One region of the Streptomyces sp. NPDC048664 genome, then DNA from elsewhere that is predicted to be linked to it. Evidence: riboswitches for the same ligand, from Rfam matches in the RefSeq annotation. Region 1 holds a riboswitch; each other region holds the start of a gene.

Region 1 (9,354 bases):
GCACCCAGCCGGGTGTCTGCGACCCGCTCACCCCGCAGGCCCAGGCATGGATCGCCGAGTTCAGCCAGGCCATGCGCCCGTACGTGCACGGCGCGTACGTCAACGTGCCGAACATCGGTATGCAGGAGTGGGAGACGGCCTACTGGGCCGACAACTACGACCGGCTGCGCCAGATCAAGTCGAAGTACGACCCGGGCAACGTCTTCCAGTACGAGCAGAGCGTCTGCCCGGCGTCCACGCAGCACGGGCGCGGCTGACCCGCCGTTCCTGCGCCGCCCGTCCCTGCGCCGTCCGACCCGCGCCCCCTCGGACCGGGGCGCGGGGCTCTCAACCCGCGGTCAGTTCCGTGAGGGGCAGGGTGTGCTGGGTGTGGACCACCTTCGCGCGCAGGTAGTGGACGTTGTGGGCCGTGGTGAAGACGCCCGTGGGGACGTGCTGGGCCACCGTCAGGCCCAGGCCGCGCAGTTGGGCCGCCTTGTCCGGGTTGTTGGAGAGCAGGTCCAGGGCGCCGATGCCCAGGGCGTGGAGCATCTGGGCCGCGGCCGTGTAGTCGCGGGCGTCCTCGGGCAGGCCCAGCGCGGCGTTCGCCTCGTAGGTGTCGAGGCCCTGGTCCTGGAGGGCGTAGGCGTCGAGCTTGTTGTAGAGGCCGATGCCCCGGCCCTCCTGGCGGAGGTAGAGCAGCACACCGCCCCTGTCGGCGATGCGCTCCACCGCCTCGCGCAGCTGGGGGCCGCAGTCGCAGCGGGCCGAGCCGAAGACGTCGCCGGTCAGGCATTCGGAGTGCAGTCGCACCAGCGGGGGCCGGTCGGCGGGGGGCTCGCCCAGGATCACGGCCAGGTGCTCCTGGCCGTCGGCGAGGCCGTGGAAGGTGACGAGGTCGGCGGTGACCGTGTAGCCGTCGCCGAAGCGGAGCGGGACGGTCACACGGGTGCGGACCGAGGCGGCGGGAAGGCCGGTCGGCCCACCGGTGCCGGTCGGAATACCGCTGTCGCTGGTCGTGTTGGCCCCACGTTCGTCGCGCATGCGCCCGTCTCTTCTCCCGATCCACATGCTTCAGATTTGAAGCACACCGTCCGTCGGAGACTCTAACTCATGCTTTAAGTTTCAAGCAATGCTTTTCCGGGCGGTCACGTCGCGGTGGAGCGCCGGCGCCACGGCACCCCGCCGCACGCCGAGCGCTCCTCGTCCTGCTGCAGGGCCCGCGTGATCTGCCCGCAGATCGCCTCCAGTTGCGCCACCTGCTCCGTGGTGAGGTGGTCGAAGACCGACGCGCGGACCGTCTCGACATGGCCGGGCGCCGTACGCTCCAGCAGGGCCATGCCCTCGTCCGTCAGCACCGCCTCGCTGCCGCGCCCGTCGCTCGCGCAGCCCTCCCTGCGCACCGCGCCGTCCCTCTCCAGGCGCGTGACGGCGTAGGTGAGCCGGCTGCGCGTGATCTTGAGTGTCTCGGCGAGGTCGGTCATCCTCATCCGGTGTCCGGGTGCGTCCGAGAGGTTGGCCAGGACCGAGTAGTACAGGTGCGGCATGCCGGCCTCCTGCTGGAGCTGCCGGTCGACCGTGTCCTCCAGGAGCCACGATGCCGCCAGGTACGAGCGCCAGGCGCGCTGTTCCTCGGGGGTGAGCCAGCGGGTCGTCGTCATGCCGCCAGTGTAGTTATTGTTTAAAAGTTGAACCATAGTTGTCCTTGGAGAGCGCCCCATGACCCAGCCCTACGTCCTGTTGTCCGCCGCCGTCTCCCTCGACGGCTACCTGGACGACACCGGACCCGAGCGGCTCCTGCTGTCCGGGCCGGAGGACTTCGACCGGGTCGACGAGGTGCGGGCGGGCAGCGACGCGATCCTCGTCGGCGCGGGCACACTGCGCACCGACAACCCGCGGTTGCTGGTCAACTCGGCTGAGCGACGCGCGGCCCGTGTCGCCGCCGGCCTGCCGGAGTACCCCCTCAAGGTCACCGTCAGCGCCTCCGGCGACCTCGATCCCGCCGCCGCCTTCTGGCACACCGGCGGGGAGAAGGCCGTCTGCACGACCGACGAGGGCGCGCGGCGGCTGCGCGGCCGGCTGCCCGCCGACATCGAGGTGGTCGCGCTCGGCCCCGAGGTGGAATGGCGGGCGGTCCTCGCCCACCTGGGGGAGCGGCGGGGCGTACGGCGGCTGATGGTCGAGGGCGGCGGCCTGGTCCACACCCAGTTGCTGCGCCAGGGCCTCGCGGACGAGCTTCAGCTCGCCCTCGCGCCCCTGTTCGTCGGGGACACGGCCGCGCCGCGCATGTTCGGGCCGGGGGCGTACCCGCCGGGGCGGATGCGGCTCGTGGAGACCCGGCAGGTCGGGGACGTCGTCCTGATGCGCTACGTCCCCACGGCCCCCGGCACCGGACCGCTCGCCACCGCGGCCGACCGGCGGTGGCTGGAGGAGGCCTGCGCGCTCGCGGCGCAGTGCCCGCCCTCCCGGACGGCCTTCAGCGTGGGCGCCGTGATCGTCGCCGCCGACGGCACGGAACTGGCGCGGGCGCACTCCCGCGAGGGCGGCGACCCCGTCGTCCACGCCGAGGAGGCGGCCCTCGCGAAGCTGGCCGCCGGCGATCCCCGGCTGGCCGGCGCCACGGTGTACAGCAGCCTGGAACCCTGCGCCCGCCGCGCCTCCCGCCCGGCGCCGTGCTCCCGGCTGATCCTGGACGCGGGAGTACGGCGCGTGGTCACGGCCTGGTGCGAACCGGACACGTTCGTTGCGGCGGCCGACGGGAACGCCGTCCTGGCGGCGCGGGGCGCCGACGTGGTGCTGCTGCCGGAGTACGAGGCGCTCGCCCAGGCCCCGAACGCCCATCTGCTCGCCCCGCCTGCCCACCCCTGACCACCCCGCCCCCACCCGGGCCGCGGCCCCCTCGGGCGCCGCGATCCGCTGGTCGGGGACGGTGCGTGGGAAACGAGTGTGCGTCGGCCCCCGCGGATGACGTACACTGGTTTCACCGACGCGGGGTGGAGCAGCTCGGTAGCTCGCTGGGCTCATAACCCAGAGGTCGCAGGTTCAAATCCTGTCCCCGCTACTGAACGCGAAGGCCGGAGTCCGAAAGGGCTCCGGCCCTTCGTGTTTCCGGGGACCGTTTCCGGGGGCCGTCGTCCCCGCTCCGGCCGCCCGTACTCCGGCCGGCCCACAGCGGTCGCCTTCCGCCCACCTTCCGGAAAACCTGTACGGGTGGTGCAGCAAGCAGGTGCGCGGTACGTCGAGACGTTCCACGACCGACAGGGCCGACAGGGCCGAGAAGACCGACGAGATCGACCGGACCGGCCGGCGGACGGCGGCCGGCCGTCCGGCGATCCCGGGCCGGACGGTTCCCCCGGGCCCGACGGCTCCCCGGGCGCCGACAGGCGGGACGGCCGCGACACTCCAGGCCGTGCGGGTGGCGCGGGTGCCGGCGGCGGCGAGGCGCGTCGCGTCCGGTGCGCGCGGGCGTTCCTGTCCGCCCTGCCCGCGCTGCTGATCGCCGTGGGCGCCGGCTACGACTGCCTGACGCCCTCCGACGTCACGGCGGGCCCCCTCTTCACGGCCGCACCGCTGGTCGCCGCGCCCCTGTACACGTTGCGCGGCACCGTCCTGATCGGGGTGGCCGCGATCCTCGCCGTGCTCGGGACACGTCTCGGGGCCCGCCTCGGGGTCGGTTCCGCCGGGCACGCCGGGTCGGTCACCGAGACGGTCACCATCGTCACCGTCGCCGTCCTGGCCGTCCTGCTCAACGTGCTCGTACGCCGCAAGAACGAGCGGCTCGCCTCCGCCCGCGAGATCGCCGGCGCCGTCCAGCGCGCCGTGCTGCCCGAGCCGGCCGCCCGGATCGGCGGACTGGACATCGCCGCCCGCTACGAGGCGGCGCACGCGGGTGCCTTCATCGGCGGCGACCTGTACGCCGTGCAGGACTCCCCGCACGGTGTGCGGCTGATCGTCGGGGACGTGCGGGGCAAGGGGATGGGGGCCGTGGCCGCGGTCGCCGTGCTGCTCGGCGCCTTCCGGGAGGCGGCCGAGCAGGAGACGACGCTGGAGGCCGTCGCCCAGCGCCTGGAGCGGGCGCTGTCGCGCGAGGGCGCCCGGCGGGAGGGGCTCGACGCGTTCGAGGGCTTCACCACCGCGGTGCTCGTGGAGATCCCGCACGGCGGCGGGGCCGTCCGCATCGTCAACCGCGGCCACCCCTCCCCCCTGCTCCTGTCGCCGGACGGCACCCTGCGCGTGCTGGAGGCGGGGGAGAGCGCGCTGCCGCTCGGCATGGGGGACCTCGGGGTCTGGCCCGACCGGGCCGAGGAGCGGGAGTTCCCGCCCGGGGCGACGCTGCTCCTGCACACGGACGGCGTCTCCGAGGCGCGGGACGCGCGCGGCGAGTTCTACGACCCCGCGGTCCGGCTGGCCGGCCGGGCCACCGCCGGACCCGGCGCCCTCCTGTCCGCCGTGGTGGAGGACGTCGCCCGGCACACCAAGGGCCGCGCGACGGACGACATGGCCCTGCTCGCCGTACGCCGCCCCGAGGCGTCCGAGGCCTCCGGGACGGCGGAAGCCTCCGGGACCTCCGAGGTCGCTTCGGGGGCGTCCGCGCGTTCTTGATCGTTATCACGACGGGCGCGGACCCGGAGGCTCTCCGCGTAACGATTGACGAACCGTCATCCCGCCGGAGGTTTACCGGGCGGGGGTAACTCGCCCTTTTTGGGTAGGTCGTGGCCTGAAAGTCCTGGCCAACGGCGTTAAGGATCTCTCGGAACCGCTTGGAATCAGGGCCCCGAGTCTATTAACGTTCGATAACGCAGCGCGGTTGTCCCAGCCGTCACAAGAGACGGCTCCGTGCGCGTGTGCCGAATCCCGCGAGGGAACCGGGGAACCACCACCTTGGGGTGAATCGAGCGGGTATCGCCGTGTGCGCAACACGGCCGGTATACGCGCGTAGGAGACCTTCCTCTCCGAACCCGTCAGCTAACCCGGTAGGCGAGACGGAAGGAAAGGAGTGCGCCCACGTGGCGTCCAACCGGCCTGCCCAGAGCACCTCGTTCGCTCCGAACGACCCCCAGACGTTCGGCTTCGCGCCCGGCGCGGACGAGGGCCCCTGGGAGGAGTGGAACCCCACCGAGGACTCCCTCCGTCCCGTGCGCGGCCGGCACCGCGTCAGCAAGCAGCGTGGCGGCGGGCTCGCGCGCAGCTCCACCGTCCTCGGCGTCGGCGTCATAGCGGCCGTCGGCGCGGGCGGCATGGCCAGCGCCCAGACCGGCAAGGCGCCGGTCTCCCTCTCCATGCCGGACCTGTCCTCGCTCACGCACTCGGCCAAGGAACTCATCAGCGAGGACGCCGGCACCGCCGGGCACTCCGCGACCGCGACGGCCGACGACGCAGCCTCGGACTCCTCCGGTGGCGCGGCCGAGGCGCTGCGCGCCCGCATCATGCAGCAGGCCGAGGCCCGGCAGAACCAGGCCGCCGCCGTCGCCGCGCGGGTGGCGCAGGACGCCGCCGTGAAGCAGGCCGCCGCCGAGGCGGCCAAGGCGCAGGACACGGCCGTGGCCAAGGCCGACGCGGCCAAGAAGGAGGCGGAGGCCAAGAAGGCGGCCGAGGCCAAGAAGTTGGCCGATCTCGCCAAGCAGTACACGCTGCCGACCTCCTCCTACACCCTGACCTCGCACTTCGGCGACGCGGGCTCCATGTGGTCCTCCGGCTACCACACCGGCCTCGACTTCGCCGCGCCCACCGGGACGCTCATCAAGGCGATCCACGGCGGCACCATCACCGAGGCGGGCTGGGCCGGTTCGTACGGCTACCGGACGATCCTGACCCTGGACGACGGCACGGAGCTGTGGTTCTGCCACCAGTCCTCGATCAACGTCAGCGTCGGGCAGAAGGTGACCACGGGCGACGTCATCGGGCGGGTGGGTGCGACCGGCAACGTGACGGGTCCACACCTGCACCTGGAGGTGCACCCGAACGGCGGCGCCGCGATCGACCCGCTGGCCTGGCTGCAGGGCCGGGGCCTCAACCCCTGACACGCTCCTTCCGCCCCCGTGCCCTCGCCCCGGCGGGCGCCCACGGGGGCGGAACGTGACGATCCGTTTGTTTGCGTGATCTTTGCTGCCGCCCCGCACAACTTCTCACCGGTTCGCGCGTTGTCGTAGAGCATGACTTCTCTCCGCAAACTGGGCTCCTCCGACCTCGAGGTCTTCCCGCTCTCGCTCGGCGGCAACGTCTTCGGCTGGACCGCCGACGAGACGCGGTCCTTCGCCGTCCTCGACGCCTACACCGCCGCCGGCGGCAACTTCGTGGACACGGCCGACGCGTACTCGGCGTGGGTCCCCGGCCACCGGGGCGGCGAGTCCGAGACCGTCATCGGCAACTGGCTCAAGGCGCGGGGCAACCGCGCGGACGTCGTCGTCGCCACGAAGGTCGCCCGGCACCCCGAGCACATGGGTCTGTCCGCCGCCAACATCAGGGCCGCGGCCGACGCCTCGCTCAGTCGGCTGGGCACCGACTACATCGACCTCTACTACACGCACTTCGACGAGCCCGAGGTCCCCGTCGAGGAGATCATCGGCGCGCTCGACCAGCTGGTGAGGGCGGGCAAGGTGCGCGCCATCGGCGCCTCCAACATCTCCGCCGAGCGGCTGCGGGAGTCCCTCGACCTCTCCGACCGCGAGAACCTGGCGCGGTACGTGGCACTCCAGCCGCACTACAACCTGGTCTCCCGCGACACGTACGAGGGCGCGCTCCAGGACGTCGCCTCCCGGGCGGGCCTCGCGGCGATGCCGTACTACGCGCTGGCGTCCGGCTTCCTCACGGGCAAGTACCGGCCGGGCGTCACGGTGGACTCCCAGCGGGCGCAGGGCGCGGGCAAGCACCTGGAGACCGAACGCGGCCAGCGGGTCCTGGCGGTTCTCGACCAGATCGCGACGGAGCGGGAGGTGGAGGTCGCGACGGTGGCCCTGGCGTGGCTGGCCGGCCGGCCGACGGTGGCGGCCCCGATCGCCTCCGCGCGGACGCCGGAGCAACTGCCGGCCCTGCTGGCGCTGGCCGATCTCGCCCTGACGGAGGAGGAGACGGAGAAACTGACGGCGGCCTCCGCCTGACCCGCCTCGCCTGACGCACCCCACCCGCCCCGACGCCCCGCTCCACCTTGCCGCCCGGCCGTGACGCGGCGTCCTCGCCGCGCTCAGCCGCGATACGGGTTGTTCTGGACCGGCTGCGGGACCGGGTCGGTTCCCGGGCTCTGGCCGGGGCGCCAGGCGTGGCCGGGCTGCGGGATGTAGCCGAGGTACGGGATGTGGCCGGGCTGCGCCGTGGGGACGGTGTGCGCGGGGTACGGCGGCTGGTGGGGCACCGCCACCGGGCCGTGCGGCGGTGCCCAGTGGGCGGGCGCGTAGCCGTACATCGCCCCGGCCGGTGGCGGCACGACCAGGGGCGCCACCGGTGTCATGGCCCGCGCGGCCTGTGCGAGCGCCGGCCGGGCCACCTCCCGTCGCGCCCACAGTTCGGTGAGCAGCTCCCGCTCCCGCGTGACGAAGTCGGCGTCCGCCCTGCCCCGGCGGCCGCGCCCGCGCAGGAACGCCAGCGACGTCGCGCAGGCCTCGTACTGCGCGACCGCGCGGGCCGCCGCCCTGCCGCCGTGCCGTCCGGCCCACTGGCGGGCGAGCCGCCGGGCCCGCATCGAGCCCAGGGTGAAGGGCTCCACCGGCCCCAGCCACCCGGCCGCCGCGTACGCCGGAAGCTCCTCGCGCACGGTCCTCAGCTCCCGCTGCCTGGTCCAGACGGCCAGCCAGGTCAGCAGTCCGAACGCGGGGGCCATGAACGAGAGGTAGACCGCGAGGAAGCCGTAGTCCCCGAACGACGAGGACCCGTTCCACAGGGCGTGCATGCCCATCGCGAGCAGCAGCCCGACCGCCGGCAGCAGCACCCGGCGTACCCGCCGGCGCCGCGCGGACAGCGCCGCGGCACCGAAGCCGATCCCGGTGAACACGGTGAACAGGGGGTGCGCGAAGGGGGACATCACCACCCGGACGAAGAAGGTCCCGGCCGTCGCGGAGGTGATCCCCCCGCCGCCGGTCATCCGGTCCGTGCCGAACGCCATGCCCAGGTACAGGATGTTCTCGGTGAAGGCGAAGCCGGTCGCGGTGACCCCGGCTATCACGACCCCGTCCACGATCCCGGTGAAGTCGCGTCTGCGGAAGAGGAAGACCAGCAGCACGGCCGCCGCCTTCGCGGACTCCTCGACCACGGGGGCGACGAGGGTCGCCCCCAGCGTGTTCGCGCCTGCCGGGTCGGCCGTGGCGGTCGCTATCCACCTCGTCGCGAAGCTGTTCGCGACGATCGCGATGAGCGCCGCCGCGCACGCCCCCCAGGCGAAGGTGAAGACGAGGTCGCGCCAGGGGCCCGGTTCGACCCGGTCCAGCCAGCGGAACGCGGCCACCAGCAGCGGCACGGGCAGGACCGCGAGTCCGAGCCCCACCAGAAAGCCCTCGGTGCCGGTCTGCTGCCGTACGAGGGCGAGGATGACGAGACCGCACAGCGCGAGCAGGGTGATCAGCGCGGCGTAGCCCACCCTGCGCTTCTGCCACCAGTGCACGGGGCCGTCCACCGGGCCGTACGCCTGCCCGGACGGGGGTCCGTACGGGGCCGTCGGATACGGGGCCGTGGTGTACGGGGCTGTGTACGGGTCTCCGGGCGGCGGCCCACCGGGTGCACCGGCGGGGCGCGTCGGATACGGGGGAACGGTGGCCACGGCATCGACCCTAACGAGACAGGGGCGCCGTCCGCGACGGTGCCTGGTGGTGGGCCCGTGGCGCTCAGTCGCCGGCCAAGGAGCGGTCCTGGTGCGGTACGCGCTGGAACAGCAGATCGTTCACGACATGTCCCTTTTCCAGTCCCTGTCCCTCGAAACGGGTCAGTGGCCGGAAGTCGGGGCGCGGCGTGAAGGCGCCGCCCGGCTCGGTGTTCTCGAAGTCCGGGTGCGCCGTGAGCACGTCGAGCATCTGCTCGGCGTACGGCTCCCAGTCCGTCGCGCAGTGCACCAGGGCGCCCGGAGCCAGGCGGGTGGCGGCGAGGCTGAGGAACTCGGGCTGGATCAGGCGCCGCTTGTGGTGGCGCTTCTTGGGCCAGGGGTCGGGGAAGTACACGCGCAGGCCGGCGAGGGAGTCCGGGGTGAGCATCTCGCGGAGCAGGATGATCGCGTCGCCGTTCGCGACGCGGACGTTGGCCAGCGCGCTCCGGTCGGCGAGGTTGAGCAGATGGCCCTGCCCGGGGGTGTGGACGTCGACGGCGAGGATGTTGGTGTCCGGGTCCTGCGCGGCCATGCGGGCGGTCGCCTCGCCCATGCCGAAGCCGATCTCCAGCACGACGGGACGGGTGTTC
Region 2 (9,354 bases), on a different contig from region 1:
GAGGTCGTCGACCGTACGGGCCAGCTGGTCGATCTGCTCGGGTGCCAGGAACTGCGCCTCGTCGGCGATCACGTAGTCCGCGCGTCCGCCCCGCGAGAGGTGGTCCACGACGTACGCGTACAGGTCCTGCCCGTCCGCCACCTCCACCGCGTCCGTGACCAGGCCGAGCCGCGAGGAGAGCTTGCCCTCGCCGGCACGGTCGTCACGCGTGAAGATCATGCCCTGGAGTCCGCGCGCCGAGCGGTTGTGCTCGATCTGGAGAGCCAGCGTCGACTTCCCGCAGTCCATCGTTCCGGAGAAGAACACCAGCTCGGGCATGGGGGGTCGGGAACCTTTCGAGGTCAGGGGGCGGACGGCCCCGGGGGCCGTACGGCGGTCGGATGCGGGACGTGGGGGGCGAACGGGGGGTGAGCGACGGGTCAGGTGCGGACTTCCAGCAGCGGGACCAGCTGTTCCGCCGGCGTCATCGACCCGTGGTTGCCGACCATCGCCGACTCCCTCGGCTCCCGGTCGGAGGCGATGATGAGCACGTCGTCGCGAGCCGCCGCCAGCACGTCGCCGAGGCGTCCGCGGACCCGCTCGTCGACGTGCGGTCCGAACCAGCCCGCCTCGATCGCCTCGTCCCGCGAGGCCACCCAGAACTGCTCGCCGAGCACCTCGCGCCAGCACGCCAGCACGTCACCGGCGGCGCCGGGGACCGCGTACACATGGCGGGCGCGGCCCTCGCCGCCGAAGAGGGCGACCCCCGCGCGCAGCTCCCAGTCCGCGTCGAAGTCGATGCGGTGCTCTTCGTCGAACGGGATGTCGAGCATGCCGTGGTCGGCGGTGATGTACAGGGCCGTGCGCGGCGGGAGCTGCTCGGCCAGCCGCTGGGCGAGCCGGTCGACGCACATCAGCTGGCCGCGCCAGGCGTCCGAGTCGACGCCGTAGCGGTGGCCGGAGCCGTCGAGCTCGGAGTAGTACGTGTAGACCAAGGACCGGTCCCCCGCGGCCAGTCGCTCGGCCGCGAGGTCCATGCGGTCCTCGCCGGTCAGCCGGCCGAGGAAGGTTCCGCCGCTGAGCGCGACCTTGGTCAGCGGGGTGTTCTCGAAGGTCGGGGAGGACACCTGGGCCGTGTGCACCCCCGCCGCGTGGGCGAGCTGGAAGACGGTCGGGTACGGCTGCCAGGCGTGCGGGTCGGTCCAGGGATGCCAGCGCAGCTGGTTCATCAGCTCCCCGGTCGCGGGGTCGCGCACGGTGTAGCCGGGCAGGCCGTGCGCGCCGGGCGGCAGGCCGGTGCCGACGGAGGCGAGGGACGTGGCGGTGGTCGCGGGGTAGCCGGCGGTGATCGGGCGGCCGGTGCCGCCGCGGGAGGACGCCAGGAGCGAGGTCAGGAACGGGGCGTCGTCGGGATGGGCCCGCAACTGCTCCCAGCCGAGGCCGTCGACCAGGAACACACAGGCGCGGTCGGCGGGGGCGAGCTCCGGTATGGCGGCCGACAGACCGGACACGCCCATGCCCGCGGCGAGCGTGGGCAGGAGGTCGGCGAGGGAGCCGGTTCCGTACTCGGGCAGGGGCGCGGAGGCGACGGCGAGCGGCTCCGGGTGGTCGTCCCAGGTGGTCAGGGCCATCAGCGGGCGAGATCCGCGGTCGCCTCGGACAGGGACTGCGCGAAGACGAGCGCCTGGCGGACCGTCTCCGGTCCGTCCCCGGCCTCGCTGACCCGCAGGCTGAGGTCGTCGGCGGTGGAACTGCCGGTGTAGCCGTGGTCGGCCTCGCAGTTGGGGTCGCCGCAGGCGGCGGGCTCCAGGTCGATCCGGGAGACGGCGCCCCAGCCGATGGTGAGGACGACCTCGCGGGGCAGCGTGCCCGGCGCGTAGGACTCCGGGTTGGCGACGACGCGGCTGACGACGACCGAGGAGATCCGGCCGAGCTTCACGGACTCCGTGGAGGTCGTCGCGTACGGCGTCGGGGAGGTGTCGTCCGAGGCCTGCTCGTCGGTGTGGCTGACGATGAAGCGGGTGCCGGTGAGCACGAGCACGGTCACATGGCGGCGCACTTCGTTGGCGTCGAACGTGGTCTCCTGGTGGACCAGGTACGACCGGATGGGCTCGCCGCCCACCGCGGCGTCCACGGCCTCGGCCACGAGAGCCGGGTAGTAGCCGCTGCGCTCGATCGCCGAGCGCAGCCCCTGGGTCGTCGTACTGGTCTTGGCCATGACGTCCATCCTAATCCCCGGACAAGGCGGGTCCGGGCCAGTGAGCGGCATCAACGGCACTGTCCCGTGCCCGGATGCCGTGCGCAAGGACGGGGCGCGAGGAGGAGGCGCTCGGACGTGCTCGGCCAGGGGCCGTGCGCGGGGGCGCGCGGGCGACGCGGAACGCTGGGGGTTCCCCCGCCCAGTACCCGGGACGCAGTACACGGGACTCAGTACACGGGAAGCGTCCTCGGCCCCAGGTCGTCGCGGGCCGGGGGCGGCGCCAGGCGCACGGTGGCCCCGAGGACGCTCAGGCCGCGCGGGGCGACGACGACGGGTTCCAGGGTGACGGCGACGACCTCGGGGTGGTCGTGGACCAGGTGGGACACCCGGAGCATCAGCTCTTCGAGGGCGGGGGTGTCCACGGGGGCGGAGCCGCGCCAGCCGAACAGGAGGGGTGCCGTGCGGATGGACCTGACCAGGGAGGCGGCATCACGGTCGGTGACCGGGATCAGGCGGTGTGCGGTGTCGCCGAGGAGCTGTGTGGCCGGTTCGGCGAGCCCGAAGGACAGGACGGGGCCGGCCGCCGGGTCGGTGACGGCGCGGACGACGGTGTCGACGCCGCGCGGCGCCATGGCCTGGACCACCGGCCACAGATCCTCCGGCGGCCCGAAGAGTGCGGTCAACTCGCCGTAGGAGCGCCGCAGTTGCTCCTCGTCGGCCAGGTCCAGATGCACTCCGCCCAGGTCGGCTCGATGCCGCAGATGGGGCGCGGTGGCCTTGAGGGCCACCGGGTAGCCGATCGCGCGGGCGGCCTCGGCGGCCGCTTCGGGCGTGGGAGCGGGCAGTGACCTGTGCACATCGATGCCGTAGCGGGTGAGCAGGTCGCAGGTCTGGTTCCCGCCCAGGGTCAGGCCCTGTCCGCGCGCCAGCAGTTTGTCGATCAGTTCGGCGGCGCCCCGCTCGTCGATGTCGTCGTACTCGGGCACCTTGCCGGGCTCGGCGGCCTCCCGCTTCCACTGGGCGTACTTGACGGCTTCGGCGAGCGCCCGGACACCGCGCTCCGCGGCGGGGTAGGCGGGGATCAGGCGGGCCTGCGCGGGGGCTGGGGCGGAGGCGGGCGCCCGGTCCGAGGCGGGTGTCCCGGCGGCGGAGGACCGCGCCGCGAGGGGTGGCGGAACAGGCGGTTGCTGCCCCGGGCGCGGGAGATCGCCCCCCTGGGGCTGGGGCTGGGGCTGCGGGGGCGTCGGTGAGGTGCTGGCCGCCGCCGACAGCGCTTCGGCGAGCCCGCCGAGTTCCACGTGCACCACGAGCACCGTCTTTGCGGGTGCCGAGGCGGCCGCGGACCTCAGCGCCTCGGCGAGCGTGGCGTCGTCGGGAGAGGACTCGCCGAGCGCCGGGATCGCCGTCACCACGACGGCGTCGCACGACGCGTCGGCGAGCGCCGCCGTCAACGCGCGGTGGAAGTCGTCCGCGGTCGCCGCCGTCGTCAGGTCGAGCGGCGGCTGCGGGCGCAGCCCCTCGGCCAGGCAGGCGTCGTAGGTCAGCAGGCCGAGCGACTCGGAGTTGCCGAGGATCGCCACCCGCGGCCCGGCGGGCAGCGGCTGCCGGGCCAGGAGCAGTCCCGCGTCCACCAGTTCCGTGATCGTGTCCACGCGGATCACACCGGCCTGCCGCAGCAGCGCGGACACCGTGGCGTGCGGCAGGCGCGTCGCGCGGACGGCGTGGCCCTGCGGGGTGCCTCCGTGGCGCGCGCCCTGCACCACGACCAGCGGCTTGGCCGCGGCCGTGCGCCGGGCGAGCCGGTTGAACTTGCGCGGGTTGCCGATGGTCTCCAGGTACATGAGGACGACGTCGGTGTCGGGGTCGTCGTACCAGTACTGCAGCACGTCGTTGCCCGAGACGTCCGCCCGGTTGCCGGAGGAGACGAAGGTCGACACCCCGGTGGTCCCGGTGACGCCTCCGCCGCGCCGGTGCAGCCGCGACAGCAGCGCGATGCCGATGGCGCCGGACTGCGCGAACAGCCCTATCCGGCCGGGGCGCGGCATCTCGGGCGCGAGAGAGGCGTTGAGGCGCACCGCCGGCGAGGTGTTGATGATCCCGAAGGCGTTCGGTCCGATGATCCGCATGCCGTACGACCGCGCCTGGCGGACCAGCTCCCGCTGCCGCTCCCGGCCGCCCGGACCGCTCTCCGCGTAGCCCGCGGCGATGACGACCAGCCCCTGCACCCCGTGCTCACCGCACTCGGCGACGACCTCGGGCACCCGCTCGGCGGGCACGGCCACGACGGCGAGGTCGACCGGCCCGGCGACCTCGCGGATCGAGCGGTGGGCGGGCACCCCGTCGAGTTCCTCCAGGTCCTCGGGGAACGCGCTGTTGACCGCGTGGAGCCGGCCAGTGTACCCGGCCTCCCGCAGATTACCGAGGATGCCCCGGCCCACTCCGCCGGGCGTACGGCCCGCGCCGATGACGGCGACCGAGCCGGGGGCCAGCAGGCGCTGCACGGACCGCGCCTCGGCGCGCTGCTCCCGGGCGCGCTGCACGGCCAGGGAGCGGTCGGTGGGCTCCAGGTCGAACTCCAGGCGGACGACGCCGTCCTCGAAGCTGCGCTTCTGCTGGTACCCGGCGTCCGTGAACACCTTGATCATCTTGCTGTTGGCGGGCAGGACCTCCGCGGCGAAGCGGCGGATGCCGCGTTCCCTGGCCACCGCCGCGATGTGTTCGAGGAGGGCCGAGGCGACCCCGCGCCCCTGGTGCGCGTCCTGCACGAGGAAGGCGACCTCCGCCTCGTCGGCGGGCGCGGACGCGGGCATCCCGTTCGCCCCGATGCGGTCGTAGCGCACGGTGGCGATGAACTCTCCGCCCACGGTGACCGCGAGTCCCACCCGGTCCACGAAGTCGTGGTGCGTGAAGCGGCGGACGTCCTTGGCGGACAGCCGCGGATACGGGGCGAAGAAGCGGTAGTACTTCGACTCGTCCGAGACCTGCTCGTAGAAGCTGACGAGGCGCTCGGCGTCATCCACGGTGATGGGCCGGATGCGCGCGGTGCCGCCGTCGCGCAGCACCACGTCCGCCTCCCAGTGAGCGGGGTACTCGTGCCGGTCCGGGGCCGTCTGCATGGGCTCCACAGTAAGGCTCGGTCGCGTCAGGTGGTGGCGCGAGGCAGGCTGGGAGGGCCGGACCGGGCGCGCCCGCCGCCCCTTTATGAGCGCGCCGCACCTGTGGAACACTGGTCTAGACAACCCTGTACACCTGAAGGGCAGCATCACATGGCTGAGCGCCGCGTCAACGTCGGCTGGGCCGAGGGCCTCCACGCCCGCCCCGCCTCCATCTTCGTCCGGGCGGCCACGGCCTCCGGCGTTCCCGTGACCATCGCCAAGGCGGACGGCGCCCCCGTGAACGCCGCGTCCATGCTCGCGGTCCTCAGCCTGGGCGCACAGGGCGGCGAGGAGATCGTCCTGGCGTCGGAGGCGGAGGGCGCGGACGCCGCCCTGGACCGGCTCGCCAAGCTGGTGGCCGAGGGCCTGGAAGAGCTTCCCGAGACCGTCTGAGCCGTCGGCCACCCCTCGGGGAAACACCGCGCGACCGAGCCGCGTCGCCCTTCGGGGCGGGCGCGGCTTTGTCATGCGATTTCCCTGCAGGAAGAAATCAGGACGTCCGAAACGGTCGCGTGAAACGGCTGTCCGAAACGGCCGACCATGCCGCGCGGAACAGACCGACGAAAGACACCCGGAGAATATCTCTTTTGTACGGCCCTCTTGTTAATTCCGGAGAGCGTTCGTGTTTACGGGATGTTGCGAAGCCCTCACGTCGTCGACGGAAGCGGGGCGGAGGCGGTGCGCGCCGGCCGTGCGCACGGCGTGCCGGGCCGTGATCGCCCGCGCGCGCTCCGCGTCCCGCCGGGTCACGGCGTCCACGATGGCGCCGTACTCGACCCAGGCCTCCGCGAGACCGACGCGGGGTGCCTCGATCGCGTACATCCAAGCGATCTTGTGGCGCAGCTGAGCGAGCGCGGAGGTCAGGGCGGGGCTCCCACCGGCTTGGGCGAGCGTCTCGTGGAACCAGGTGTCGAGCGCGCCCAGATCCTCGCCGCCGCCCTTCCTGACCCGCTCCTGGCCCAGCCCCACCAGGCCGCGCAGCACCTTGAGATGGGCCTGGGACCGGCGCTGCGCCGCGCGTGCGGCGGCCAGCGGCTCCAGGAGCGTCCGCATCTCCAGGAGGTCGGCGCCCTCCTGCTCGGTGGGCTCGGCCACGCACGCGCCCGCGTGTCTGCGGGTGACCACGAAGCCCTCGGCCTCCAGGGTGCGCAGCGCCTCGCGCACGGGGACGCGGGAGACGCCGTAGCGGCGCGCGAGGAGTTCCTCGGTGAGCCGGCCGCCACGCGCGTGGACGCCCGAGACGATGTCGTCACGGATCGCCGTGCATACCGCGTGCGCCGGAATGCGCATGTCCGACCTCCGCCTCGAATTCCCGCCGAACGCCACCGGCCGGTGTCTTCGACCGACTCTATGGCAACGGGACGGAATTTCCGACGGCGGGCCGGAATCGTGGATATTTTTTGGACAGACGGCTGTTCGAAACGCCGACGGCCCCGGATCGGATCCGGGGCCGTCGTATTGCTCAGCTGTTCGGTCGCTCAGGTTTTCAGACGTTCACGCCGTGCGACCGGAGGTAGGCGACCGGGTCGATGTCCGAGCCGTAGTCCGGGGAGGTGCGGGCCTCGAAGTGCAGATGAGGCCCGGTGGCGTTGCCGGTGGCCCCGGAGAGCGCTATCTGGCGGCCCGGGGTGACCCGCTCCCCCACCGAGACGCCGATGGACGACAGGTGGCCGTACTGGGTGTAGGAGCCGTCGTTCATCTTGATGACGACCTGGTTGCCGTACGCACCGCCCCACCCCGTGTCGACGACCGTACCGGCGCCCACCGCGTGCACGGGCGTACCGGTGGCGGCGTGGAAGTCGATACCGGTGTGGCTGCCGGAGGACCACAGGGACCCACCGCTCTTGTAGCCGGTGGAGACGTAGGAGCCGAAGACCGGCGCCACGAACGTGTTCAGGCGGCGGCGCTCGGCCGCGCGGGCGGCGCGCTCCTTGGCCTCGCGCTCCTTCGCCGCCTTCTCGGCGGCCCGCTTGCGCGCGGCCTCCTCGGCCTGCTTCCGTTCGGCCGCCTGCTTCTGGGCGGTGGCCTGGGCGTCGATCTGCTCGGCGACCGAGTCCCCGAGCGTGACGGCCTGCATCAGTCCGGTCTGCTCGACGGGATGGCCGGCGGCGAGCGCCGGCGCGGCCAGCGCGCCGACGACGCCGGTGGTGGTCAGGGCCGCGACGCCCACGGCGTTCGCGGTCGTACGCTTCATGCGGCTGGGACGACGGTGCTTCCCGGTGGCGCGAGTGAACGCCATGAAGTGGCTGGTCCTTTCCTTCCCTCTCGCCTACCGGGTTAGCTGACGGGTTCGGAGCAGGAAGGTCTCCTACGGGCTGACGCCCGATTCACCCCAGGGACGTGGGCGCCTGCGGTGACGAAGGCGCGGGATGGGTCCCCGGCTCCCCTGGCTCGCGCCGTACGGGGACTCGGCGATGGCTGTCCGGTGCCGCGGGCGCGGCGCACTGCCTGACGAACAGCCCGGTCGACGCTAGAAGGACCCTCTTACCAACGCCAAACCGACAGCCGTGTTTGTAGCGCATCCCACAGGGCGGAGCGTCAACCTTGCGGCAATACGGACATAAGGGAGGCCGGGGCCTGGTGGCGGAACGACCACCAGGCCCCGGCCGGACGCCGTGCGCGACCCTCACCCGGCCGGGGCGGCGCCCGACCGGCCGGGACGCCGCCCTACTCCGCGGTCACGACCTTCACCTCGCCGATCCCGAGCGCCCTGACCGGCTCCTCGATCTGCGCGGCGTCGCCGACCAGGATCGTCACCAGGCGGTCCATCGGGAACGCGTTCACGACGGCCGCGGTGGCCTCCACCGTGCCCGTGGCCGCGAGCGCCTGGTAGAGCCTTGCCTGGAAGTCGTCCGGCAGGTGCTGCTCGACCTGGTCGGCGAGCGTGCTGGCGACGGCGGCGGCGGTCTCGAACTTCAGGGGGGCCACCCCCACCAGGTTCTGCACGGCGACATCGCGCTCGGCGTCCGTCAGGCCCTCGGCGGCGAGGGTGCGCAGCACCTTCCAGAGGTCGTCCAGCGCCGGACCGGTGTTCGGCGTGTCGACGGAGCCGCTGATGGCCAGCATCGCGGCGCCCGTGCCGTCGGGTGCCGACCGCAGCACCTGGCCGAAGGCCCGCACCCCGTAGGTGTAGCCCTTCTCCTCCCGCAGGACCCGGTCCAGACGCGAGGTGAGGGTGCCGCCCAGGCAGTAGGTGCCGAGCACCTGCGCGGGCCACACACGGTCGTGCCGGTCGGCGCCGACCCGTCCGATCAGCAGCTGCGTCTGGACGGCCCCGGGACGGTCCACGATGATCACACGGCCGGTGTCGTCCGCGGTCACCGGAGGCACGGGACGCGGCCCCGCGGGGGATCCCGTCCAGGCGCCGAGGGTGTCGCCGAGCAGCTCGTCCAGGTCGACCCCGGTGAGGTCGCCGACCACGACCGCGGTGGCGGTCGCCGGGCGGACATGGCGCTCGTAGAAGGCGCGGACGGCCGCGGAGTCGATGCCGGAGACCGTCTCCTCGGTGCCCTGGCGGGGGCGGGACATGCGCGAGGACGCCGGGAACAGCTCCTTGGAGAGCTCCTTGGCGGCGCGCCGGCCCGGGTTGGCGGCCTCGTGGGGGATCTCGTCGAGGCGGTTGCGCACCAGGCGCTCCACCTCGCTGTCGGCGAACGCCGGTGCCCTGAGGGCGTCGGCGAGCAGTCCGAGCGCCTTCGACAGCCGGGAGGCCGGGACTTCGAGGGAGAGGCGGACACCGGGGTGGTCGGCGTGCGCGTCGAGGGTGGCACCGCAGCGCTCCAGCTCCGCGGCGAACTCCTCGGCGGAGTGCTTGTCGGTGCCCTCGGAGAACGCGCGCGCCATGATCGTGGCGACGCCGTCGAGAGCCTCGGGCTCGGCGTCCAGGGGCGCGTCCAGCATCACCTCGACGGCGACGACCTGCTGTCCGGGGCGGTGGCAGCGCAGCACGGTCAGGCCGTTGTCGAGCGCGCCGCGCTCGGGGGCCGGGAAGGCCCAGGGCCGGGCCTGGCCGGGCTGGGG
Region 3 (9,354 bases), on a different contig from region 1:
GGTCGCCGCTCAACTGTGCGCCGTGCTGTCCGCCGTGCACGCCGTGCCGATCATCCACCGGGACCTCAAGCCCCGGAACGTGATGGTCAAGCAGGACGGCACGGTCACCGTGCTCGACCTCGGCGTGGCCTCCGTGATGGACACGGACACCACCCGCCTGACCCACACCGGATCCCCCATCGGCTCACCCGCGTACATGGCGCCCGAGCAGGCGATGGGCGGCGCGGTGGGCCCCTACACCGACCTGTACGCACTCGGCGCGCTGATGCACGAACTCCTCAGCGGCGACGTGCCGTTCACCGGCAGCACCGCGCTCGGCGTGCTGCACCGCCACCTCTACGAGCCCCCGGTCCCGGTGCGCCGGCTGCGGCCCGAGGTGCCCGAGGCGCTCGAAGCCCTCGTGCTGCGGCTGCTCGCCAAGGACCCGCAGCACCGCCCGGCGTCCGCGCAGGAGACCTACGAGGACCTCCTCCCGCTCCTGCCGGCGCGCGGCACCCCCACCGGCTCACCGCTGGATCCCACGCGCCCCTTCCTGCGCCCGCACGCCCCGTGGCCGGACCGTGCGCGCACCCCCGCGCCCCAGCCCCAGACGCCGCCGACGCCGGCGTCCGGGACCTCCGACGTCGCGGGCGCCGTGGACGAGGTCAAACGGCTGCTCGGCGAGGGCCGGATCACCCAGGCCGTCGACATCCTGGGCTCGATCCTCCCGGTCGCCGCCGCGCAGCACGGGGAGAACTCACCGGTCGTGCGCACCCTGCGCAAGCAGTACGCGGCCACCCTCATGGACGACGGCCAGTACCGGCGGGCCCTGCCCGAACTGCGCCGTCTCGCCGACGAACGCGCCTCGCAGACGGGCCAGGCCGACCCCCAGTCCCTGCGCTTCCGCTACGACATCGCGCAGTGCCTGGAGCAGCTGGGCGAACCGTCGGCAGCGCTCGCTGAGTACCGCTCCCTGCTGCCGTACTACGAGAACCAGTACGTGGCGGGGGACCCGGAACTCGCCCACGAGGTCCGCCGCCGCATCGGCCATCTGCTGCTCGCCCTCGGCGACCGGGCCTCGGCCCACGACACCCTCGTACGGCTCCTGCACGATGTCGAACGCCTGCGCGGCACCGGCCATCCGCTCGCCTCGGACGTCCGCCGGACCCTGCAGTGGCTGGGGCAGGTCCGCGGCTGAGACGCGATCGCCCCGCCCCGACGCGGACTTGGGAAAGAATTGGTCTTTCCGGGGGATTAGCTTTTCCGATCATGGTGAGGCCGTCCGCTAGGTTCGTCAGCTCGCCCGTACGCACCTCGTACGCACATCGAACAAAAAAGGGTGGGGCCTTCATGTCGAGCCATCGGCTGTCCAAGAAACGCCGGTACGCAGCCTGGGCCGTGGCCGGCGTCGCCGTGGTCGCCGGAGCGGGGATCACCGCGCAGGCCTCCATGGCCGCGACCGTCTGGCCCGCCCAGAGGACGTACACCGGACACGCCTTCGACACGTGCACCGCGCCCTCGCTGTCCGCGATGAAGGCCTGGCACGACGGGTCCTACGGCGCCGCCGCCGTGTACGTCGGGGGCAGGAACCGCGGCTGCTCCCAGCCCAACCTCACCGCGTCCTGGGTGAAGTCGGTCAGCTCGGTCGGCTGGAAGCTGATCCCGCTCTACGTCGGCGCCCAGCCGCCCTGCCAGTCCGGCTCCAACCCGGAGAAGATCACCGCCTCCACCGCGACCTCGCTCGGCACCGCCGACGCCAACGACGCGGTCGCCAAGGCCTCGGCACTCGGCATGAAGGCCGGCAGCCCGGTCTACCTGGACATGGAGGGGTACGACACGACCGACACGTCCTGCAACAACGCCGTGCTCACCTACGTGCGCGCCTTCGACAAGCAGCTGCGCGTCAAGACCTACCGCGCGGGCCTCTACGGGTTCACCAGCTCCAGTGCCAAGGCCGTCGCGAACGCCACCGACCGGACCGACCTGCCGGGCAATCTCTGGTACGCGCTGTGGGACAAGCAGTACACGACGACCACGGACTGGCCCTTCGCCGCCGGCCGGTTCACCGATCACAGCCGTGCGCACCAGTACCTGGTCAACAGCAAGGAGACGCACGGCGGTTACACGCTCACCGTGGACCGCGACGCCTGGGACGCGCCGGTGGCCATCACCGGCTGAGCACGGGAGCGGGGCGCGACGGTGCCCGAAGTCCGCGGGAATCGTTGATTCGAATGGGTTGGCCAGAGCCTGGCCACTGCCTACCATCGATCACCGCAAGACTTTGTGCACCGTCGCACAATCTCCTCGGGAGGCTCCCTTGCACCGCCGTCGCACCGCGATCGCCCTCAGTGCCGCCCTCGCCGCGGCCCCCCTGCTCACCGCGTGCGGCGGCACCGCCCACGCGGGCACCGCGGCCGTCGTGGGAGGGCAGCGGATCACGGTCACCCAACTCGAGGGCCGAGTCGACGAGGTGCGCACCGCCCAGCGCGCCGCCGCGAACGACGCCCAGTACGAGCAGGTCGTCGCCCAGACCGGCAGCCTCACCCGCAACACCCTCCACGCCCTCGTCCTCGAACAGGTCCTGGACCGCGCCGCCCAGGACGCCGGTGTCACCGTCGACCGCGGCGAGGTCGAACAGCTGCGCACCCTCAGGGAGCGGCAGGTGGGCGGCGCGGCGGCGCTGCGCACGGCCATGCTCCAGCAGTACCAGGTGGCCCCGCGGCGCCTCGACGACAACCTGCGCACCGATGTCCAGGTCCAGAAGCTGGCCACCGTGATCGGCGCCGACATGGGCACCGAACAGGGCACGGCCCTGTTCTGGAAGGCGATGTCGAAGGCGTCCAGGGAACTGCGCGTCGACATCAATCCGCGCTACGGCGCCTGGGACATGGACAAGAGCAGCCGCGTCGACGCCACGACGCCGTGGATCAGGGAGGTCACCGCGCCGCCGGCGCAGCAGACGACGTAGCCGCGGGGGATGTCCGAGGCGTGCGTTACGTTCGAGGGGTGAACGCGAACGCCTCGGACCCGGCCCCCGGCCGTATCGTCCTGCTCACCACCAGCCACCGGGTCGCGCCCGGACTGCTGTCCTGGCCCGCGTGGCAGGCCCTGCGCCGAGCCGACCGGGTCCTGTGCGCCGACGGGACCCATCCCCAGCTCCCGTATCTGCGCGAGGCGGGTGTGGAGGTGGAGGAGGCCGCCCCCACGGCGCGGGAGCTGCTCGACGCCTGCGCCGGCGGCCGCACGGCGGTGGTCGTCGCGACCGGTGAGGGCGAGCCGCGTCTCACCGACGGCCTGGCACGGCTCGCGGGCTCGGGCCGGGTGAGCATGCCGGAGCTGGAGCTGCTCCCCGCGTCCTACGACCTCCCGGGCGCCCGGCTGCTCGACCTCGTCCAGGTCATGGACCGTATCCGCGTCGCCTGCCCCTGGTCCTCGCAGCGGACCCACCAGGGGCTGGCCAAGTACGCCATCGAGGAGGCGTACGAACTGGTCGAGGCGATCGAGGCGGGCGACCGCGAGGAACTGCGCGAGGAACTGGGCGACGTCCTGCTCCAGGTGGTCTTCCACTCCCGCATCGCCGAGGAGGACCCGGACGCCCCCTTCTCCATCGACGACGTGGCGGGCGGCATCGTCACCAAGCTGATCCACCGCCACCCGCACGTCTTCGGCGACGAGACGGCGGAGACACCCGAAGAGGTCAAGGAGCACTGGCTGCGCACGAAGGCGGTGGAGAAGCAGCGGGAGTCGGTGACCGACGGAGTCCCCCTGGGCCAGCCGGGCCTGGCCCTGGCCGCGAAGCTGGCCTCCCGCGCCCGCACCGCCGGGCTCGACGTCCCCCTGCCGACGGGCGAGGGCGTCGGGTACGAGCTCCTGGCCCTGGCGGCCCGCGCGGAAGCGGCGGGAGTGGACCCGGAGGCCGCCCTGAGAGCGGCGTCCCGCACCTACCGCGAAGCCCTGCGGGCAGCCGAGGGACTCTGACACGGCGGGAGCCGGACGGGGGGGCGCGGGCCGCACCCCCGGGACCGCCGGGGGTGCGCGCAGCGCATAACGTCAGCACCGTGACCAACCCCCCGCCCTCCGACCCCGCCGTTCCCGAACTCTTCAGCTGGGAGTTCGCCGCCGACCCCTACCCCGCCTACGCCCACCTGCGGGACCACGCCCCCGTGCACCGCACCCGCCTGCCCAGCGGGGTGGAGGCCTGGCTGGTCACCCGGTACGCCGACGCCAAGCAGGCCCTGGCCGACCAGCGCCTGAGCAAGAACCCGGCCCACCACGCCGAGCCCGCCCACGCCAAGGGCAAGACCGGCATCCCCGGCGAGCGCAAGGCCGAGCTGATGACGCATCTGCTCAACATCGACCCCCCGGACCACACCCGGCTGCGCCGCCTCGTCTCCAAGGCGTTCACCCCGCGCCGGGTGGCCGAGTTCGCCCCGCGCGTGCAGGAGCTGACCGACCACCTCATCGACGGCATCGCGGCCCGCGGCCACGCCGACCTGATCCACGAGTTCGCGTTCCCGCTCCCCATCTACGCCATCTGCGACCTGCTCGGCGTCCCCCGCGAGGACCAGGACGACTTCCGGGACTGGGCGGGCATGATGATCCGGCACGGCGGCGGCCCGCGCGGCGGGGTCGCCCGGTCGGTCAAGAAGATGCGCGGCTACCTGGCCGACCTCATCCACCGCAAGCGCGCGGCCCTGCCCGACACGCCCGCACCCGGCGAGGACCTGATCTCCGGCCTCATCCGGGCCTCCGACCACGGCGAGCACCTCACCGAGAACGAGGCCGCGGCCATGGCCTTCATCCTGCTCTTCGCCGGCTTCGAGACCACGGTCAACCTCATCGGCAACGGCACGTACGCCCTGCTCACCCACCCCGGCCAGCGCACCCGCCTCCAGGACTCCCTCGCCCGCGGCGAACGAGGCCTGCTGGAGACCGGGGTGGAGGAACTCCTGCGCTACGACGGCCCGGTCGAGCTGGCCACCTGGCGCTTCGCCACCCAGCCGCTGACCGTCGGCGGACAGGACATCGCGGCGGGGGATCCGGTCCTGGTCGTGCTCGCCGCGGCCGACCGCGACCCCGCGCGGTTCGCCGACCCCGACGTGCTCGACCTGAGCCGCCGGGACAACCAGCACCTGGGGTACGGGCACGGCATCCACTACTGCCTCGGCGCCCCGCTCGCGCGCCTGGAGGGGCAGACCGCGCTCGCCACGCTGCTCACCCGCCTCCCGGACCTGCGCCTCGCCGCCGAACCCTCCGATCTGCGCTGGCGCGGCGGTCTCATCATGCGCGGGCTGCGCACCCTTCCCGTGGAGTTCACCCCGGTGGTGAACACGCCGACCGTCACAAAAACCTGACACTCCCTCAGTAATGTGATCTTCACGTGATCTGCGCTGCATGAACTTGTGACAAGCAAGTGTCTGCGGATACGTTCACGCAGCAACGCGGCGGGACCCCACCAGCGCCGCGTCGGCCACCGCTGTCGTGTGAAAGGCAACCGCATGCTCTCCGGGAACGGTCGTCACCGTCGCCCCCGCCAGGCTCCCGCGCTCCTCGTCGCGGCCGGAGTGACCGGCTCCGCCATCGCGATCCCGCTGCTGGCGGCCTCCGGTGCGAGCGCCGCCAGCGGCACCACGTGGGACCAGGTCGCGAGCTGCGAGAGCGGCGGTTCCTGGAGCGCGCACACCAGTGACGGCCACTACGGCGGGCTTCACCTGACGAAGCAGGACTGGAACCGGTACGGCGGCCTCGACTACGCCCCGACCCCCGACCAGGCGAGCCGCTCGCAGCAGATCGCGGTCGCCGAGAAGATCCTCGCCGACCGGGGCGCCTCCGCCTGGCCCGGCTGCGGCCAGGCCGCCGGGCTCGCCCACGACTCCGGCTCCGCCGACGTCGTCACGGGCCTCGCGGACGACCTGACCGGCGGCTCCCACTCGGACGACCCGGGCACGGACCCGGGCATGGACTCCGGCCTGTCCGACTCGTCCGGCACAACCGACTCGTCGGGCTCGTCCGGCTCCTCCTCGCCGTCGGCGGCCTCGACGCCGTCCACGGGCACCTCCTCGCCCGCACCCTCCTCCTCCACCACCCCGGACGCGGACGGCACCCGGGCGGGCTCCGACGCCCCCCGGAGCCCCGCCGGCTCGCCCACCCCCACCGCGAAGCGCGACGACTCGGGCAAGTCGGGCCGGAGCGACCCCTCTTCGCACGCCGGCGACGACACGACCCCGGGTGCCGGACGCCATCGCGGCGGCAGCGCGGAGGACGGCCGCACGGACGACGCGTCCGGCCGGCACGCCTCACGCGGCGCGGACGACGCACGCGGCGCGGCCGACGGCACCTACACCGTCCGCCCCGGCGACAGTCTGTCGGCCATCGCCGACTCCCTTGACCTCAAGGGCGGATGGGCCGTGCTGTACGAGGCGAACAAGGGCGCCGTGGGCGCCGACCCCGACCTCATATTCCCGGGTCAGAGCCTCGCGCTGGACGCCCGGCCGGCGGCGGACCCCTCCTGAACTGGTGCCGCGAAGCCGGGAGTTCGCACCCCACTTCGCGGCGAATGTCCGGTTTCGTGAGAGTGAGACATGAGTCTCATAGGCCCTGATCGTCTTTGGAGATCGGGCGATCGGCTGCTTACGGTCGTCTCGCTCGCCACAGCGGGCCCCGCCTGTCGCAACGCCGAGTCCTGCCAGCGGCCGTGTGGGAACAGTCGTCGCTTCGAGCGCCGTAGGCAGGAGCGGGGGACCCAAGGTAGGTGCCGCGCCCGGACGATGACCGGGAGCGGCTTGGGGTGAAGCCGCGCACTCACGAGGTGCGCGGCCGGGCAACTCAACCGGCCCGAACCCGACAGCTCACCTCGCAGGCGTCGGTGAGGGGATCGAACCATGCTGTTTTCCGGCAAGGGCAAGCACCGTCGTCCGTCCAAGGCCGTTCGCGCCGTCACGCTCGCCGGTGTCACCGGCGCCGCGGTCGCCGCCCCGCTGCTCGCGGCCGGCAACGCCTCCGCCGCCACCACCACCGAGTGGGACGCCGTCGCCCAGTGCGAGTCGGGCGGCAACTGGTCCATCAACACCGGCAACGGCTTCTACGGCGGCCTTCAGTTCACCGACTCCACCTGGGCCGCCTACGGTGGCACCGCCTACGCCTCCCGTGCCGACCTCGCCGGCAAGGCGCAGCAGATAGCCGTCGCCGAGAAGGTCCTCGCGGGTCAGGGCAAGGGCGCCTGGCCGGTCTGCGGCAAGGGCCTGTCCAGCGCCTCGGACGGCGGCGCCGCCGCCCCGGCCCCCTCCGTCACCACGAAGGCGGCTCCCCGCCCCGCCGAGGAGAAGGCCTCCCGCTCCACCACCCGCCCGAAGGCCCCGGCCCCGCGTGCGACCGTGACCACCCCGACCGGCCAGAAGGTCGAGAAGGGTGACGGCGAGTACAAGGTCGTCGCGGGCGACACCCTCGGCGCGATCGCCGAGCGGCACCACGTGCAGGGCGGCTGGGCGAAGCTGTTCGAGCTGAACAAGGACATCGTCCACGACGCCGACCTGATCTTCCCGGGTCAGCAGCTGCACCTGAAGTGATCCCCGGCCCCTGACGGCCCCCGTCCCCACGGACCCCCGCTCCGGTGCGTGTTCCCCCGTACCCACCGGAGCGGGGCTTTTTCCTTCCGCGTCCAGAGCCCTTCACCGGGATCACCCCGGCCCCTCGCCCTCTTTGTTCCGACGTGAAACAATGTGGGGTGTCACCCCGTCCACGGGGCGGTCGGTCGGCCGGCCGCCGGTCCGGGACGGATAGGCTCTAGTCGCAAGTGCCCCGCACTCTCAGCGTCACATCCAAGAAGGAGATGCTCGTGCCGTCCATCGACGTCGTCGTAGCCCGGGAAATCCTGGACTCCCGAGGCAACCCCACGGTCGAGGTCGAGGTCGGCCTCGACGACGGCAGCACGGGTCGTGCCGCCGTTCCGTCCGGCGCCTCCACCGGCGCCTTCGAGGCCGTCGAGCTGCGCGACGGCGACCCCAACCGCTACCAGGGCAAGGGTGTGGAGAAGGCGGTCCTCGCCGTCATCGAGCAGATCGGCCCGGAGCTCGTCGGCTACGACGCCACCGAGCAGCGCCTGATCGACCAGGCGATGTTCGACCTGGACGCCACCGACAACAAGGGCTCGCTCGGCGCCAACGCCATCCTCGGCGTCTCCCTCGCCGTCGCCCACGCAGCCTCCGAGGCCAGCGACCTCCCGCTCTTCCGCTACCTGGGCGGCCCGAACGCGCACCTGCTGCCGGTGCCGATGATGAACATCCTCAACGGCGGCTCGCACGCCGACTCCAACGTGGACATCCAGGAGTTCATGATCGCCCCGATCGGCGCGGAGTCCTTCTCCGAGGCGCTGCGCTGGGGCACCGAGGTCTACCACACCCTCAAGAAGGTGCTGAAGACCAAGGGCCTGTCCACCGGCCTCGGTGACGAGGGCGGCTTCGCCCCGAACCTCGGCTCCAACCGCGAGGCCCTGGACCTCATCCTCGAGGCCATCAAGCAGGCCGGGTACGTGCCCGGCGAGCAGGTCGCCCTCGCCCTGGACGTCGCCGCCTCCGAGTTCTACAAGGACGGCAAGTACCTCTTCGAGGGCAAGGAGCACTCCGCCGCCGAGATGACGGAGTACTACGAGGAGCTCGTCGCGGCCTACCCGCTCGTCTCCATCGAGGACCCGCTGTTCGAGGACGACTGGGCCGGCTGGAAGGTCATCACCGACAAGCTCGGCGACAAGGTCCAGCTCGTCGGCGACGACCTGTTCGTCACCAACCCCGAGCGCCTGGCCCGCGGCATCGAGGAGGGCACCGCCAACGCCCTGCTCGTCAAGGTCAACCAGATCGGCTCGCTCACCGAGACCCTGGACGCCGTGGAGCTGGCCCAGCGCAGCGGCTTCAAGTGCATGATGTCCCACCGCTCCGGCGAGACCGAGGACGTCACCATCGCCGACCTGGCCGTCGCCACCAACTGCGGCCAGATCAAGACCGGCGCCCCGGCCCGCTCCGAGCGCGTCGCCAAGTACAACCAGCTCCTGCGCATCGAGGAGATCCTGGACGACGCCGCGGTCTACGCCGGCCGCAGCGCCTTCCCGCGCTTCAAGGGCTGAGCGACGCCAGGGTCCGGTCAAACGCGGGACCCTGGTGCCAGTCGCCCCCACGTCCCCGTACCCGGTCCCGTACCGTGTGCGGGGACGTGTGTACGTAGGAGACGTGTGTACGCAGGCAAGGGGAGGCGCCAGACATGGCTGTGAAGGACCGTGACCGGTTCTCCACCGCGACCCGGCTGCGCCTGCTGGGGGAGCAGACCGCGGCCCGGGTCTACCGTTCCCAGACCAAGCGACAGGCCCGCCGCTCCCGGCTCACCGGC

What was found. A riboswitch is a leader RNA that binds a small molecule or an ion and turns the genes downstream of it on or off. The one in region 1 is predicted to bind cyclic di-AMP.
Region 2: it holds a riboswitch for cyclic di-AMP, as region 1 does, so the genes downstream of both, AB0C59_RS15870 (M23 family metallopeptidase) here and AB0C59_RS30740 (M23 family metallopeptidase) in region 1, are expected to answer to the same signal.
Region 3: it holds a riboswitch for cyclic di-AMP, as region 1 does, so the genes downstream of both, AB0C59_RS14870 (transglycosylase family protein) here and AB0C59_RS30740 (M23 family metallopeptidase) in region 1, are expected to answer to the same signal.

Annotation. Positions count from the first base shown of each region.
Region 1 covers NZ_JBEZHK010000038.1:45,780-55,133, forward strand. The annotation lists gene AB0C59_RS30710 (FAD-binding oxidoreductase) at 1-257, shown strand, start outside; gene ribA (GTP cyclohydrolase II) at 328-1,023, opposite strand; gene AB0C59_RS30720 (MarR family transcriptional regulator) at 1,128-1,640, opposite strand; gene AB0C59_RS30725 (dihydrofolate reductase family protein) at 1,699-2,847, shown strand; tRNA gene AB0C59_RS30730 (tRNA-Met) at 2,967-3,040, shown strand; gene AB0C59_RS30735 (PP2C family protein-serine/threonine phosphatase) at 3,190-4,581, shown strand; cyclic di-AMP (ydaO/yuaA leader) riboswitch at 4,815-4,974, shown strand; gene AB0C59_RS30740 (M23 family metallopeptidase) at 4,986-5,999, shown strand; gene AB0C59_RS30745 (aldo/keto reductase) at 6,132-7,076, shown strand; gene AB0C59_RS30750 (PrsW family glutamic-type intramembrane protease) at 7,160-8,581, opposite strand; gene trmB (tRNA (guanosine(46)-N7)-methyltransferase TrmB) at 8,790-9,354, opposite strand, start outside.
Region 2 covers NZ_JBEZHK010000012.1:81,599-90,952, forward strand. The annotation lists gene AB0C59_RS15840 (thymidine kinase) at 1-318, opposite strand, end outside; gene AB0C59_RS15845 (nucleotide pyrophosphatase/phosphodiesterase family protein) at 420-1,610, opposite strand; gene AB0C59_RS15850 (DUF5998 family protein) at 1,610-2,197, opposite strand; gene AB0C59_RS15855 (GNAT family N-acetyltransferase) at 2,407-5,295, opposite strand; gene AB0C59_RS15860 (HPr family phosphocarrier protein) at 5,446-5,727, shown strand; gene AB0C59_RS15865 (GntR family transcriptional regulator) at 5,938-6,624, opposite strand; gene AB0C59_RS15870 (M23 family metallopeptidase) at 6,821-7,573, opposite strand; cyclic di-AMP (ydaO/yuaA leader) riboswitch at 7,586-7,758, opposite strand; gene AB0C59_RS15875 (pitrilysin family protein) at 8,002-9,354, opposite strand, start outside.
Region 3 covers NZ_JBEZHK010000011.1:120,008-129,361, reverse strand. The annotation lists gene AB0C59_RS14900 (serine/threonine-protein kinase) at 1-1,177, shown strand, start outside; gene AB0C59_RS14895 (glycoside hydrolase domain-containing protein) at 1,330-2,157, shown strand; gene AB0C59_RS14890 (SurA N-terminal domain-containing protein) at 2,297-2,947, shown strand; gene AB0C59_RS14885 (nucleoside triphosphate pyrophosphohydrolase) at 2,986-3,957, shown strand; gene AB0C59_RS14880 (cytochrome P450) at 4,038-5,333, shown strand; gene AB0C59_RS14875 (transglycosylase family protein) at 5,478-6,491, shown strand; cyclic di-AMP (ydaO/yuaA leader) riboswitch at 6,689-6,856, shown strand; gene AB0C59_RS14870 (transglycosylase family protein) at 6,861-7,544, shown strand; gene eno (phosphopyruvate hydratase) at 7,808-9,094, shown strand; gene AB0C59_RS14860 (septum formation initiator family protein) at 9,229-9,354, shown strand, end outside.